Regions from separate parts of the Erwinia psychrophila genome, predicted to be linked through region 1. Evidence: riboswitches for the same ligand, from Rfam matches in the RefSeq annotation. Region 1 holds a riboswitch; the other holds the start of a gene.
The links. A riboswitch is a leader RNA that binds a small molecule or an ion and turns the genes downstream of it on or off. The one in region 1 is predicted to bind thiamine pyrophosphate.
Positions count from the first base shown of each region.

Region 2: another riboswitch for thiamine pyrophosphate. It lies ahead of thiM (hydroxyethylthiazole kinase); the one in region 1 lies ahead of thiB (thiamine ABC transporter substrate binding subunit).

Region 1 is NZ_JBCHVB010000002.1:276,258-284,332, forward strand. Features, by position in the region: gene polB (DNA polymerase II) at 1-1,440, opposite strand, end outside; gene AAH446_RS07335 (DedA family protein) at 1,614-2,381, shown strand; gene thiQ (thiamine ABC transporter ATP-binding protein ThiQ) at 2,425-3,126, opposite strand; gene thiP (thiamine/thiamine pyrophosphate ABC transporter permease ThiP) at 3,110-4,720, opposite strand; gene thiB (thiamine ABC transporter substrate binding subunit) at 4,696-5,682, opposite strand; TPP riboswitch at 5,725-5,831, opposite strand; gene sgrR (HTH-type transcriptional regulator SgrR) at 5,867-7,528, opposite strand; gene AAH446_RS07360 (MFS transporter) at 7,774-8,075, shown strand, end outside.
Region 2 is NZ_JBCHVB010000003.1:245,222-253,296, reverse strand. Features, by position in the region: gene AAH446_RS10035 (Zn-dependent oxidoreductase) at 1-345, shown strand, start outside; gene AAH446_RS10030 (MFS transporter) at 470-1,759, shown strand; gene AAH446_RS10025 (mannitol dehydrogenase family protein) at 1,810-3,282, shown strand; gene AAH446_RS10020 (GntR family transcriptional regulator) at 3,385-4,071, shown strand; gene thiD (bifunctional hydroxymethylpyrimidine kinase/phosphomethylpyrimidine kinase) at 4,276-5,076, opposite strand; gene thiM (hydroxyethylthiazole kinase) at 5,073-5,861, opposite strand; TPP riboswitch at 5,897-5,993, opposite strand; partial or broken gene AAH446_RS10005 (IS630 family transposase) at 6,312-7,358, shown strand; gene AAH446_RS10000 (N-acetylmuramidase domain-containing protein) at 7,478-8,075, shown strand, end outside.

The DNA of each region.
Region 1 (8,075 bases):
TTCGCGTCCCTGCCAGATCTGCCGGACAATCTCTGGCAGGCAGTGGTTAGTGCGGGAAAAGCGCGCGCCGCGAAAGCCGCTGACCGACTCGCTCTCATCCGGATGCGCCAGCCCTTCGGCCAGCCCCACGGGATCTATCAGAAAGGTGCGAATGATCGAGGGATAGAGGCTTTTATAGTCCAGCACCAGCACGGAGTCATAGAGCCCCGGCCGCGAGTCCATCACGTAGCCGCCGGGACTGGCCCCCGGCGCCACCTGCCCGATGCCGGGAGCGACAAAGCCAGCCCGGTGCATCCGCGGAAGATAAAGGTGGCTGAACGCCGCCACCGAGCCGCCATGACGATCGACCGCCAGCCCGTTGACCGTGGCGCGCTCCAGCAGGAAAGGCATCAGCTCGGTATGCTGGAAAATCCGCGTGACCAGCTCACAATCCTTCAGGTTATAGTGCGCCAGCGCCGGTTTGTTCTCCGCAAAGCGCTTATCGATCTCCTGCATTCTGTCCCAGGGATTATCGATCGCTTTGCCTTCGCCCAGCAGTTCGCGGGAGACCGTCTCAAGGCTGAAAGAGGAGAAGTTCCAGAAGGCTGACTTGAGCGCATCAATGCCGTCAACGATCAGGCGTCCGGTCGCCTGCGCGAAGAAAACGCCCGGCTTGAAGCCGTGCTCGCGCCACTCCAGCGCCTCGTTATGCCGTCCCAGCCGCAGCGGAATACCGTAACGGTCGGCATGCTTTTGCAGCACCCGGAGATCAAACTGCACCACGTTCCAGCCAATCAGCACGTCCGGATCTTCTCTGGCAAACCACTCGTTGAGCTTTTCGAGAAGCAGAGGACGGCTAGAGACATATTCCAGATTGAAGGTGAGCGCGCTGGCATCGCCATTTTCCGGGCCGAGCATGTAGACATCGCGGCGGCCACAGCCTTCGAGTCCGATGCAGTAAAGCTCGCCGTGGCGGGTGGTTTCAATATCCAGCGAGACCCACTTTAGCGGCGGCCGGTAGTGAGGATGCGGCTTCAGGCGCGCATTGATCAGGCTGTGACCGGCAGGCTGACCGCTGAACCAGACGGGCGCGGTGATAAAGCGCTCCATCAGATAGCGTTCGGGCGGGCGGATATCCGCCTCAAAGACCATGACGCCATTTTCCCGCAGCAGCTTCTCCAGCTTTTGCAGCTGGCGATACTGGGTGCAGTAGAGGCCAAAGACGGGGCGCTGACGAAAATCCTTCAGGTTCAGCCCGGCCAGCCGGTAGTGCCGCTCCTGGCGGAGCAGCGATTCGGCCTGCGCGCGCTGCTCAAGCGGAATAAAAGCGACCGACTCCTGGGGGGCAAGCACCACCCGCTGCGGCCCTTCATCCGTCGCTAGCCACAGCACAACTTCCGTACCTGCGGGCGTATCCCGCCAGTGGCGGCTAAGCAGAAAACCTGCGCGTGCGTCGTTCACCTGAAACCCTTATCGGCTTAATAATGCCCAATCATAGCATGTTTATTTATACAGGGTTATTGACCGGGCGCGTCGGGCAGCCGCTTCGTCAGCATTCCCATACAAAACAAGCCTTGACGGATTCGGGGAGGCTCAGGACAATCCGACCTCCTGTAACGTGGAACGTGAGTGATATGGAAGCCTGGCTACAACATCTTATTACGCAATCACTTGCCTGGTCGCTACTGGCTGTTGGGCTGATTACCTTTTTAGAATCGCTGGCGCTGGTCGGGCTGCTGCTGCCTGGAACCGTACTGATGGCCTCTTTCGGTGCCCTGATCGGCAGCGGGCAGATTGGCCTCTATCCCGCCTGGGCCGTCGGCACCCTGGGCTGCCTGCTGGGCGACTGGGCTTCCTATCTGATTGGCTGGCAGTTCAAAGGGCCGCTGCACCGGTGGTCGTTTATCAAAAAGCACAAAGGCCTGATGGATAAAACGGAACATGCGCTGCATCAGCACAGCATGTTTACCATCATCGTTGGCCGCTTTGTGGGGCCGACCCGTCCGCTGATCCCGCTGGTGGCGGGAATGCTTGAGTTGCCGGTAAGAAAATTTATCCCCCCGAATATCACAGGCTGCATACTCTGGCCGCCGCTTTACCTGCTGCCGGGGATCCTGGCCGGGGTGGCGATCGACGTGCCGGAAGGGACCAACAGCGGCGCATTCAAGTGGCTGCTGCTGGGGGTTACGCTGCTGCTCTGGCTCGGCTTCTGGTTAGGCTGGCGCTGGCTGCGGGCAAAAAAACAGTCCGACTGGGCGACGCCGCTGCTGCCCTCCTCGCGTCTGCGCTGGCTCGCCCCGCTGGCGATGCTGCTGGCCGTTGCCTGCTTTACGGCTATCCAGTTTCATCCCATGATGCCCATTTTCCGCCAGCTGCTGTGGCAGGTTTTTATCGGCGGCTGATCCCGCTGGCTGGCCTGGCAAAGTTTATGCCGGGCCCTGCCGCTTATCGCTGGCCTATCCCAAGCAGTTCCGCCTCCGGTACTTCGCCATTGAATAACGCTGCTGTACTGCCATCCCAGAACACGCTTCCCTCCACTATCAGGATGCTGCGCGGCGTTATACGCGCGGCGTCTTCAACGCTGTGCGACACCATCAACAGGGTAATAGCGCGTTCTGCACAGACTTCATCAACCAGCTGCAGCATCTCTTTTCTCAGCGCCGGATCCAGCGCTGAAAACGGCTCATCCAGCAGCAGAACCGGCTGCTGACGGACCAGGCAGCGGGCCAGCGCCACGCGCTGGCGCTGGCCGCCGGAAAGCTGGCCGGGAAGGCGCTGCAGATAGGTTTCCATCCCGACGCGCTTCGCAATGTCCTGCAGCTGCTGCTTTTGCGCATGATTCAGTTTCAGGCCGGGGTGAAGCCCCAGGCCGATATTCTGCGCCACGGTGAGGTGGGGAAAAAGATTATTCTCCTGAAAGAGCATCGAGACCGGACGCTGAGCCGGTGGCGTATGGCTGTGCGGCTGGTGATTAATGTGCAGGCTGCCTCCTTCAACCGGAAGGAAACCGGCAATCAGGCTGAGCAGGGTGCTTTTGCCCGCGCCGCTGGGGCCAAGAATGGCCACCCGCTCTCCCGGCTGCATGCTGAACGAAAACCGCATCGGCAGAGTATGATAAAGATAAGTCAGATCAGTCAGCGTCAGCATGGCGTCCCGGCAGTTTTTCAATCAGGGTGAACAGCAGAAAGCACAGCAGCAGGAGCAGCAGCGCGGTAACCGCACCGTCGCTGCTGCGGTATGACCCTATTTGCTGATAAAGGTAGAACGGCAGCGTGCGGAAATCCTCGTTGCCGAAGAGCGCAACCACGCCAAAATCGCCGATTGATAACACGCTGGCAAAGGCCAGCGCCTGGGCGATCGGGCGCTTCAGCGCTTTCAGCTCAATCAGCCTGAGCCGCTGCCAGCCCCGGATATCCAGCGACAGGCAGAGGCGGTTATAGCGTTCAGCGATATCGCGCAGCGGATTTTCCAGCACCTTCATGGCATAGGGGATCGCCATCAGCGCATTAGTGAAGATGACAATGCCGTCAGCCTGCTGCGGCAGACCAACGGTTTCGTTGAGCAGCATAAAGAAGCCCGTCGCCAGCACAATGCCCGGCATGGCAAGGATAAGCATTCCGCTCAGCTCCAGCAGCTGGCCCTGCAAAGCCCGCTGGCGCAGGCGAAGCTCGCGGCTGCTCCAGAGCAGCATCATGGTCAGCAGCACGCTCAGCAGGCCGGCACCAAGCGCAATGCGCAGCGAGGTGAGGGTAGCCTGCCAGAGCGCCGGTTCCTGCAGGACCGCGATCATCCCGCCATTGACGCCATCCACCATGACCGCCAGCAGCGGCGGCAGCAGCAGCAGCAGGGCCAGCGTAATCAGCAGGACGTCCGTAATCCTCGCCGTCAGGCTCTCTTCCGGGTTACGCCAGCCGCCAATACTGGCGACGCCGGAAGGAATAGCTTTGCTGAGCCGCTGGCTGAGCATGACCAGACCGAGGCAGCAGACCATCTGGACCATCGCCAGCAGGGCGGCCCGGCCGGGATCGTAGTCGAAGCTCAGCGCCTGGAAAATGGCGAGTTCAATGGTGGTCGCCTGCGGGCCGCCGCCGAGTGACAGCACGGTAGCGAAGCTGGCGAAGCAGAGCATAAAAATGAGCGCGCCAGCAGGCAGGATCTGCCGCCGGAGCCAGGGCCACTCCACTATCCGGAAATGATCCCAGCCGCGCAGGCCGAGCTGAGCGGCAAGCTGACGCTGTTCGCCGGGGATCTGCTCAAGCGTCTGCAGCAGTAAGCGCGCCGCCAGAGGAAGATTGAAGAAAACGTGCGCCAGCAGAATGCCCTGCAGGCCATAAGGCGAGAAAGTGTAGTCAATCCCCAGCAGTGCGCTGAGCTGAGCCAGCCAGCCGGTACGTCCGTAGACGCTGAGGATGCCAAACACCGCCACCAGCACCGGCAGCACCAGCGTCATCGCACAGAGGCGAAGCAGCGTTTCCCGGCCCGGGAACCGGCGGCGGTAGAGCGCCCGCGCCAGCGGAATGGCCGGAAGAACGGAGAGCGCGGCGGAAAGGAACGCCTGCCAGAAAGAGAAGCGCAGTACGTGCCACAGGTAGTCATCCTGCCAGAGATCGCGCCAGGCGATGGCGGGGGCGTTTCGCCACAGCGCGGTAAAGGCCAGCAGCGCCACGGCGACCAGCAGCGTCGCCGCCAGCGCGCCGGGCAGCAGCCAGCCTGCGATCAGCGGCTGACGGCGCGTTGCCATGCGGCTATCCACTGGCTGCGCTTATCGGCCACTTCCTCAGGGGTGAACTGTAGCGTGGTGGCAGGAAGGGGCAGCTTATCAAAACCTGCCGGTAAATCCGATTTGATCGCCGGATACATCCAGTTGCCGGTGGGAATGGTTTTCTGAAAGCCGTTATCCAGCATAAAGGTCAAAAACTGTTGCGCCAGCGCAGGCTGCCCGCTTGATTTCAGCATGCCGGCCACTTCCACCTGAAGGTAGTGACCTTCACTGAAGTTTGCGGCGGCGTACTGCGTTTTTTTCTCTTCAATCAGGTGATAGGCGGGGGAGGTGGTGTAGCTCAGCACCATATCGCCTTCTCCTTTCAGGAACAGGCCATAGGCTTCGCTCCACCCTTTGGTGACGGTAACGGTTTTCTTCGCCAGCTTCTGCCAGGCCGCAGGCGCATCATCGCCGTAGACTTTCTGCATCCACAGCAGCAGCCCCAGCCCAGGCGTGCTGGTGCGGGGATCTTCATAGATCACCCTCAGCGGCTGCTCGCTCTCTACCAGTTCTTTCAGGCTCTGCGGCGGGTTTTTGAGTTTGGTTTTATCGTAGACGAAGGCAAACCAGCCGTAGTCAAAAGGCACAAAGGTCTGGTTGTGCCAGCCGCCAGGGACGGTGGTCTGGCTGGTATCCACCTTAGCTGGTGCAAACAGGCCGGTTTTTTCCGCGGCTACCAGCAGGTTGTTATCCAGCCCAAGCACCACATCCGCTTTGCTGTTTTTTCCTTCCATACGCAGCCGGTTCAGCAGCGAAACACCATCTTCCAGCGACACATATTTGAGTTCACAGTGGCAATCGGCTTCAAACGCTTTTTTAACCGCCGGGCCTGGGCCCCAGTCTGCGGAGAAAGAGTCATAGGTGTAGACCACCAGCGTTGGTTTGGCGGCAAAGACGGGAAGAGCGGTAAGCATCAGCAGGGGAAGAAGTTTCTTTAACACTTTGCGTTCCTTAAGTTAAGCGAGGCCGCAAAGGATCTGAGCAGGTAACAGCGTCTCAAATCCCTACGCCGGCATTATCCGGATCAGGTTCGACGGGTCTGTCTCAGCGTGCAGGCTTAAAGCACCTGCGCGCACCCCGTTGAGAAGGCGCTATTCTAATGATTTCCGGGCGGTAGCGAAAGCGTCATGATTCAGGCGGTGCGAACCAGGCGGACTTGAAATCGAACCAGCCGAGGGTGTTCATCCTGACGCCGCGCATACTGCGCTCGCCTTCAAGGAGTAGCCAGTGATGGAATAACGGGTGCAGGCTCCAGGTATTGACGAGCTGGCGGCTCCAGTCGGCCAGCGAAAGCTTCTGTTCGCGCCAGCGTTGGGCATCCCGCTGCCAGTCAATCGGCACGCAGTGATGCAGCAGCGGGATCTCATACAGCAGGGAAAAGAGCGAGAACTCCAGCGGCAGGGTGAAGTTGGCGCTGCCGAGCCAGATATCGCTTTCCGCGTCGCCCCGGTGCCAGGTGGCATAGTCGACCTGGCGCGTTACCAGGCTGACACCGTGTGCCGCCAGCAGCGGCGCCAGCGCGTTAGCGATCGCTTGATGTTCAATATGGTCGTTGTACCAGGTCAGCGTAATTGAGGTCAGTTCAGGAGGCTTTTCCGTCACCGCCATATCGCGCCGGTGATGCCAGCGGGGCAGCAGGCCGTAGGCGGGGAACCAGTAGCGCTGATAGCCGATGCCGGAATGGTTCAGCAGCGCGACAGGATTGAAGATCATGCTGATCCAGCGCCGCACCTGCTCGTTCTGCCCCAGCGGCGAACGCTGATCGAACAGCAAAAAGTAACAGCCTTCTTCGAGGCGGCTCTCTTCCGATTTTTCGTCCACGCTGGCACCTTCCAGCTTTACGCCCGAATAGACCAGCTCATCGCTGATTTCCGGCAACACCCAGATATTCACTTCATCAATCAGCGCCCGGTAGCCGAAGTAATCATCAAAGGCGGCGATACGCAGCTGCGTTTGCTGGTTACGCACCACGGCGTACGGGCCGGTGCCGATCGGCTGACGGGCAAAGTCGGGCAGGGTGTGCCATTCGTCGGGCAGGATCATAGTACTGATGCTGCCCAGCAGCCAGGGTAGCCAGCTATCCGGCTGATGCAGGTAAATATCCAGCGTCCACGGGGTTGGCGAGTCGATGCGATCAAAATGTGAAAAAAGCGGCTGTGATTTCAGTCGGTTGAGCGAACCAATCACATCCGCCATCTCCAGCTCCCGGCCGTGGTGGAAATGAATGGCGGGCCGGAGATAAAAACGCCAGTGCAGGGGCGATACCTGCTGCCAGTGGTGGGCGATATCGGGCTCGATTTCCCCGTTTTCCTCATTTATATGCGTCAGACCGCTGAAAATCTGCCGGGCAAGGTGGGTTTCCGATCGCCTGAGCGGGGTGCCGGGCAGTAAATTGAGCAGCGACCGGTAATAGAGCACGCGAAGAATATGCTTGCCCTGCCGGAAGCTGCGGCCCAGGTGAGAGACCAGCATCTGCCGTACGGTATGCTTATCCCCGACAAGCTGCACCAGCTGATCGATGCGATCCTGCTCCAGCAGCTCCTCCGCCCGCTGCTGCTGAAGCGCCAGCCCGGTATAAAGGAAGCGCAGCGCCGAGCGCTTCCCCCGTCCCGCCTCTGCCTGCCACTCCAGCCAGCCTTCCGCCTGCATGGCGTTAAGCAGGTTACGCATATGGCGGCGGGAACAGCTGAGCTGAACGGCCAGCTCGCCAAGCGTGGTTTCCTTTGACTGACCGTTGCAGCTCTGCCAGAGGCGGATAAACTGCTGCTGTAAGCGGGAAGAGGACATAAAAGGGGAACCTTTTGTAAAAAGCGGTCTGTTTTTCCTGCCTTATATTAGGGCGATAATGGCTCCGATGAAAGAGCGGGAGGCATTCTCTGAATGGCGCTCTGGCATTATTTGAATCTGAGTATGGTGCATCTTCACCAGCCAGCGGGCATTATGTTCGCTGGCTTTTTTCGTCAGGCTTTTTTTCTTCTATGCTTCCTGTTTGTCGTCCGCGCCGGGCGGCTTTTGCCATTGAAGGACCAGGTATGAATATGCTCCGACCGCGTCGCCGTATTAATCCCGTTTACCTGGCCTTTATGGCCGTCTCTTTTATGATTGGCGTGGCGGGTGCGCTCCAGGCGCCCACCCTCAGTCTCTTTCTGACCCGTGAAGTGGCGGTACGACCGTTCTGGGTCGGACTGTTCTATACCGTCAATGCGATAGCCGGGATTGCCGTCAGTATTCTGCTGGCGAAGCGCTCGGATAATCGCGGCGATCGCCGCATGCTGATCCTCTTTTGCTGCGTGATGGCGACAGGTAACGCGCTGCTGTTTGCCTTTAACCGTGA
Region 2 (8,075 bases), on a different contig from region 1:
CAGGGAGAAATGCCGACGTTGATTATCGACGCTGCCTGCCACCCGACGATTCTGTCGGAAGCTGTCGCGCTCGCTTCACCGGCGGCCCGTATTGGCCTGCTCGGCTTCTCCGGTGAGCCCTGTACGCTCACCCAGCAGAGCCTGACCAGTAAAGAGCTTTCCCTCTTCACCTCACGCCTTAACAGTCATCGCTTCCCTGAGGTGATCGACTGGATGAAGCAGGGTCTGATCCAGCCGGAAAAACTGGTGACGCACTATTTCCCGCTGGCGGAAATCGAACAGGCCATGACGTTGTTTGAAAAAGATCCACGACGCTGTTGCAAGGTCATACTGACCGTCGGATAACACCCGGCCCGCCGGTCAGCGGCGTATTCGGTTTGCGGTGACAGGGAGCGTACCCGGACCAGGCTCAATGACCGGCGGGAGAAATCCCTCAAATTATAAAGATAAATATAATCAAGGATTTATTATGTTTAAGAACCTCCGCTGGATTATCGTACTCCTGCTGTTCATGGTCTATATGATCAACTACCTCGATCGGGTCGCGCTCTCACTGACGCTGCCGCTGATTGAAAAAGATCTGATGCTCAATGCTGAAGAATTCGGTCTGATTTTCAGTAGCTTTTTCTTTGGCTACGCCATCTTCAACTTCGTTGGTGGCCTGGCTACCGATAAATTTGGCCCCACGATAGTGCTTGGCGTGGCGGTCGGTCTCTGGTCGCTGTTCTGCGGCTTTACCGCCCTGGCGACCGGCTTCTGGTCGATGCTGATCCTGCGCGTACTCTTTGGCATGGCCGAAGGCCCAATCTGCGCCTCCGCCAATAAAGCGATTAACGGCTGGTTTCCCAAGAAGCAGGCCGCTACCGCGATGGGCTTTCTCAGCGCCGGATCGCCGCTTGGCGGCGCGGTGGCCGGTCCGATTATTGGCTATCTCGCCCTCGCCTTCGGCTGGCGCCCGGCCTTTATGATCATCTGCTCCATCGGCCTCGTCTGGATGGTGTTCTGGTTCTTCCTTTCTGCGGATAACCCGCTGAAAAGCAGCCGCGTCAGCGAGGCTGAACGTGCGCTGATCCTGCAGATGAAAGAGGAGCAGGCGGCGATGGAAGAGTCAGAAGAAACTCAGTCTTCCTACGGCCTGGGCCACTATCTGCGTCAGCCGATTATCCTGGTTACCGCTTTCGCCTTCTTCTGCTACAACTACATTCTGTTTTTCTTTCTCAGCTGGTTCCCTGCCTATCTGGTGCAGGCGCATAACCTTGATATTAAATCGATGAGTTTCACCACCATGATCCCCTGGATCGTCGGTTTCGTGGGGCTGGCCCTGGGCGGCTGGATCTCAGATAAAATTTTCAATATTACCGGGCGCTTACTGCTTTCGCGCAAAATCGTGCTGGTGGTTTCCCTGCTGGCGGCGGCGATCTGTGTTGCCCTGGCCGGCTCCGTGCAGGGCGTCTACCCGGCGGTAATCCTGATGTCAGTCTCCATCTTCTTCCTCTACATCACCGGGGCGATTTACTGGGCGATCGTGCAGGATGTGGTGCATAAAAGTCGTGTAGGCGGCATCAGCGGCTTTATCCATCTGATCGGCAGCCTCTCCGGCATTATTGGTCCCTACGTGACCGGGGTGATTGTTCAGCAGACCGGCAAATTCGACAGCGCCTTTGTGCTGGCGGGCGGAGTGGCCGCGCTGGGCGCGCTGCTGGTGCTGTTCGTGATTAAGAGTCCGAAAGGATCTGCCGCTAAACCTGTTTCTGTCTGAGTTTATCTGGGCGCGCAGAGGCGCGCCCGCGACTTCACTAAGGATTGACCATGTTAACACTTGACCACTTGCCAGAAGGCACCCTGATCCCCCGTTACGATCGTTCCGGGCTGCATACGCGCATCGTACACATTGGCTTCGGGGCTTTTCACCGCTCCCACCAGGCCGTCTGTGCGGATATCCTGGCGGCTGAACATCACAGCGACTGGGGGTATTGTGAATGTGAAACCAACACCTTTAATCAGGGTGAGTTGATCAACGCGCTGCGCCAGCAGGATATGCTTTACAGCGTGACCGAAATGGCCGACAGCGGCCTGAGCACCCGCGTCGTTGGCGTGGTGAAGCAGGCGCTCTACCGCAACGGTGACGGCATCGATACCATTATCGCCACCATGTGCCAGCCGGATGTGGCCATTGTTTCCATTACCGTGACCGAAAAAGGGTACTGCTATCAGCCCGCTACCGGGCAGCTTATCTCCGACCATCCCGCTATTGTTCACGATCTGGCGCACCCTGAGGATCCGCAATCGGTGCCGGGCGTCATTCTGGCCGCCATCCGCCGCCGCCGTGATGCCGGTTTAGCGGCTTTCAGCGTGATGTCCTGCGACAATATGCCGGAAAACGGCCACGTCACCCGCAACGTGGTGACCCAGCTCGCTGAGCGTCTCGATCCGGCACTGGCAGACTATATCCGCGCCAACATTACCTTCCCTTCAACGATGGTAGACCGCATCGTTCCCGCCATGACCGCAGAGGCGTTCAACGCCCTGAAGGAGACGCTGGGCTGTGCCGATCCGGTCGGCGTTGAGTGCGAGCCGTTCTTCCAGTGGGTGATTGAAGATAACTTCGTCAGCGGTCGTCCCGAGTGGGAGAAAGCGGGCGCCGAGCTGGTTGCTGACGTGCTGCCTTTTGAAGAGATGAAGCTGCGTATGCTTAACGGCAGCCACTCGCTGCTGGCCTATCTCGGCTACCTGGCCGGCTATGAGCACATCAGTGACTGCATGGAAGATGCGGCCTTTTTACAGGCGGCAAGAAAGCTGATGTTAGACGAGCAGGCGCCGACGTTACGCACCGAAAATGTGGATCTGGTCGCCTATGCGGATTCGCTGATCGCCCGCTACCAGAACCGGGCTATCCGTCACCGCACTTATCAGATCGCCACCGACGGTACGCAGAAGCTGCCGCAGCGCTGGCTGGACAGCATTCGCTGGCACCTGAATAACGGCAGCCGTTTCGATCTGCTGGCGCTGGGCGTGGCGGGCTGGATCCGCTATGTTGGCGGCGTTGACGAAAAGGGCCAGCCGATTGAGATTAACGATCCTATGCATGAAGAGCTTGCGCGCCTTGTAGCGTCAAGCCAGGAAGGCGAAGCGCGCGTCACCGCGCTTCTTTCGCTGAAGTCGGTATTCGGTGACGATCTGCCGGACAGTACGCTGTTCCGCGAAAAGGTGATCCACGCCTATCAGCTCCTGCTTAAGCTGGGAGCAAAAGAAGCGGTCAGGCAGGTCGTTACGGCTGACTGATTGTTTCACGGCGAAAGGGCTGGCGCTGGTGCATCAGGCTGATTAGACTGGATGTTCCTGCGCCAGCTTCACTGACGCCTTACCCATAACGAATCGTGCCGAATGTCTATTGCTTACACCATTACCGCCAGTGAACCCGTTAATCAGCAGATCTATCGCTTTTTACGCCAGGATATTGTGACCTGCGCCATTCCGCCGGGCTCCCTGCTCTCCGAAAAAGAGGTCTCAGCCCGCTTCAACGTTTCGCGCCAGCCGGTGCGTGAGGCCTTTATCAAGCTGGCCGAGGCGGGTCTGGTGCAGGTGCTTCCCCAGCGCGGCACCTTTGTGCGAAAAATTTCCGCGCAGCGCGTCGCCGACGGTCGTTTTATCCGCGAGGCGGTAGAGGTGGCGGTGGTACGCCGGGCGGCCACGGAAGCCTCTGCGGCTTCCCTGGCGCGACTGGAACATAATCTCCAGCTACAGAAAATGGCCGCGGCACGCCATGACAGTCACGCCTTTCTGCTGCTGGATGATGAATTCCATCTGATCATCGCCCAGAGCATTCAGTGCGAACTTGCCTGGCAAACCATTGAAAACATCAAAGCCGCGATGGATCGGGTGCGTTTTCTGACCCTGAGTAAAGTTTCCCCGCCGGATATTCTTATCGAGCAGCATTATGAGATTTATGAAGCGCTGGTGGCGAAGGATGTCGCCGGCGCTGAACGCGCACTGCGTCACCATCTTCAGGAGATGATCTTTTCGATCACGCCGATTGCCGAACAGAACAGCGAATGGTTTGAGCAAACCTGATGTGTCGATAAGCGCGAACCCGCAGGCACAGGGCCTGCGGGTTTGTGCTGCAAGGCGCCCGGAATACGCTTCCCGCATGACAAACTGGTAAAATTACCGGGCAATGAGATCGCTCCCGGCCCCCAGCAGCTCTGACGCTCAGCGCACCCTTACTCACTTCAACTGACGCGACTTTTTACTGAGAAACCACTAAAAGCCCGCCCGCTACCACCAGCGCCAGAAATGATGCACCGGACCGTTGCCCTTACCCACCTCCAGCGTACCGGCATGTTCAAGCGCGCCCTGTAACCAGCCTTTAGCTTCATGCAGCGTGTTCTCCCAGCTTTCATGCCGGGGCCGGAGCGCGGCCAGCGCCGCGGAGAGCGTACAGCCGGTGCCGTGAGTGTGCCGGGTTAGCACGCGCGGCGCGGAGAAACGCCGTTCACCGTCGCGGGTAATCAGCCAGTCGGGGCTTTCCGTATCGCTGAGATGGCCGCCTTTCATCAGGACCGCCTGGCAGCCTGACGCCAGCAGCGCTCTGCCCTGCTGCCGCATCTCCTGCTCACTGGTGGCGACCGGGCATTCCAGCAACGCTGCGGCTTCGGGCAGGTTCGGGGTGATCAGCGACACTTTTGGCAGCAGCCGCTGGCGCAGCGTCGCCACCGCGCCGGGCGTGAGCAGGGCATCGCCACTTTTCGCCAGCATCACCGTATCCAGCACGATCCAGGGCACCGGTGCGGCCTGTAGTCCTTCCGCCACCGCCTCGATAATATCGCTCTCCGCCAGCATGCCGATTTTGACACTGTCGATGCGTACATCGCTCAGCACCGAGGCCAGCTGCGCCGCGACGAACTCAGGCTCAATGCGATACAGCGACTGTACGCCGCAGGTGTTTTGCGCGACCAGCGCGGTAATCACGCTGGTGCCGTAAGCACCAAGGGCGGAGAAGGTTTTCAGATCGGCCTGGATGCCCGCGCCGCCGCTGGGATCGGTACCGGCAATGGTCAGTGCGTTAATGCGTTTCATTGCAGCGTCTCCCCCTTCAGGCTGTAGAGCGTATCCAGAAAGGCGGCAACAAAGCTGCCCGGTCCGCCCGCCGTGGCAGCCCGCTCTCCCGCCAGGCTCATCACCCGGCAGGCGCTGGCGACGTGACTGAGCCGATCGCCCGGCAGCGCGGTGAACGCGGCCACCACCGCCGACAGCGCGCAGCCCGTGCCGACAACGCGCGTCATCAGCGGCGATCCGCCCGGCACCCGCAGGCAGCGCTGACCATCGGCGATAAAATCCTCCTCGCCGGTCACGGCGACGATGGCACCACAGTCGAGCGCCAGCTGGTGAGCGGCTTCCAGGGCAGCGCTGGATGCGTGCAGGCTGTCCACGCCGCGTCCGGAGACGGCCTGACGCGCCAGCGCCAGAATTTCAGAGGCGTTGCCGCGGATAGCCGCAGGCCGGTGCGCCAGCAGCCGCTGGCAAAACTCGCTGCGAAAGCTCAGCGCGCCTACCGCGACGGGGTCGAGCGTCCAGGGTTTGTCCGCCTTGACGGCAGCCAGCACCGCCGCCAGCATCGCTTCGCTGCGTGACTGCGTCAGCGTACCGACGTTAATCAGTACCGCATCGGCCAGCGCGGCAAACTGTTCTGCTTCCTGAGGCTCGATAACCATGGCAGGCGAGGCGCCGAGCGCCAGCAGCACATTGGCGGTAAAAGTTTGCACAACGTCATTGGTCAGGCAGTGTACGAGCGAAGGATTTTGATGAAAAAGGGCCAGTGAGGCGGCGGCATTGTCAGTGGTAAAGCAGTGAGGTTGGATCATGGTAAAGCTCCCAACCGGCGATCAAGAAGGCGATGCGGTCAGGCATCTGACTTCCCTCCGCTGGCATTATCCAGTTCAGGTTCAACGGGTATTTCTCAGCCTTCACAAAGAAGGGCACCCCGAGTCATTTAGTACAAATTAGCTTACTTTTTTCCAGCTTAGGGGAAGTGGCTTGCTGGTGCAAGCCTGCCCTCCCAAGGGATCGCTTCTTCACCTTGAAAATGCGCATGACCCCTTTTTAAACCTCATCCCACACACGAAAAAAAGGCTTAGTGCCCCTTTGTTATACCGCCCGCCCGTAATGCTTTGACCACTTCTCATAGAAAGCGTGAGCGATTGCAGGAAGCTGGCTTGTGAGGCTTTAATCTGGAAGTCTACATAATCGATTAATCTTCCGGTGTTACTGTGGATCAATCGCCAAACATCCCAAACCACCAACCGGACTGAGCGATGCCGATCATAGCACCAATTCACCGCGACGAACGACGTCTGATGCAGAAAGCGATCCATCAAACACGTGACAAGAACCATACCCGCAGGCTGACCGCCATGCTGATGCTGCACCGAGGTGACCGTGTCAGCGATGTCGCCAGAACGCTCTGCTGCGCCCGTTCATCCATTGGGCGCTGGATTAACTGGTTTACGCTTACGGGTGTCGAAGGTCTGAAATCATTGCCCACCGGACATTCCCGTCGTGGCCCTTCGGGCATATCTGCGTACTGTACGTGAACTTATAAAGTATTCTTCCGGCGATTTTGGTTATCAGCGCTCTCGCTGGAGTACTAAACTGTTAGCCTTAAAATCAAAGAGATAACTGGCTGTCGCTTACATGCTTCAACGGTAAGTCGCTGGCTTCCCGCTGCTGGTCTGGCGAAGGGCTGCCCCTACGTTGCGTATTCGCGACCCACATAAAGAAGAAAAATGGCCGCTATTGCAAAAGTGCTCGCCGGATGTAGCGCTGAACATCCCGTATTTTACGAGGATGAGGTGGATATCCATCTCAACCCAAAAACCGGTGCAGACTGGCAATTACGCGGCTAGCAAAAAAGCGTTGTCACACCGGGGCAGCATGAAAAATATTATCTTGCAGATTCTCTGCACAGCGGTACCGGTCGGGTCAGTTATACAGGCGGGAGCAGCAGAGGTTCAGTCCTGTTCATCAGCCTGCTGAAACACCTTAAAGCCACATATCGTCGGGCAAAAACTGTCACGCTGATGGTGGATAACTACATCATCCATAAAAGTCAGCAGACGCTGCACTGGCTGAAGCAGGATCCGAATTTCCGGGTAATTTATCAATCGGTTTACTCACCATGTGTCAACCATGTTGAACGGTTGTGGCAGGCGCTGCATAACACAATAACCCGAAACCATCAGTGTCGCTCAATGTGGCTGCTGCTACAGAAGGTTCATCACTTTATGAAAACGGTAAGCTCATTCCCTGGAGGGAAATACGGGCAGCCAATAAGTGTAGCGGTATTAGGAACAGCTATTTAGTATATTTCCATTTACTACTGCTTTATTCAGTAGCAAATTTATCCACTTATGGAAGTTTGGGTTATGTCTTAAGCAGTGTATGATGAACAAATAACCACCATAAGTTCAGGGAGAACAAGATGAAAATGGTACTGCCAGTTGATGGCTACCGTTCGGCAACGGAGTTCATGGAAGCAATACAGGGCAGTGAGGGAGATACTCACTGGTTGATGAAAAAGGCGGAGCATTGGCATGGTGGCATCCATCTTTATGATAGTTTTGCGGGTAATGCTGTATTTAAACCCGACAGCCACGGTCTGAAATGCATGACTGATGGTCAGGTGGTCGCCTGGCGATTAAATGATGATTACCAGACCGCCCCGTTCAAAAAGAAGATGCTAAAATTCAGCTCCACTTTTGTTCTCATCAAATCAATCTGTACCCCGGATAAAGACAAACCCGATAACTCACTGGACTTCTATACACTGTGGATGCAGATAGCTCCGCTTTCTGAATATGGCATTACAGACACACGAATCGCGACAGTGACCGCCAGTGCGCTGAAAATTCGCCAGGACAACACCTCTCCCGGCTGGATACGCAGTGGGCTGAGGGAAGGGGTCAACGTCCCCCGTGATGCGCTGCGTCACTATGAGGTGCCGCAGGATACGCAGACCACACTGCCGCGCGGTACTGTGGTGGAGATTAAGCAGGAGGCTTCATTTCTGCTGAACGGCA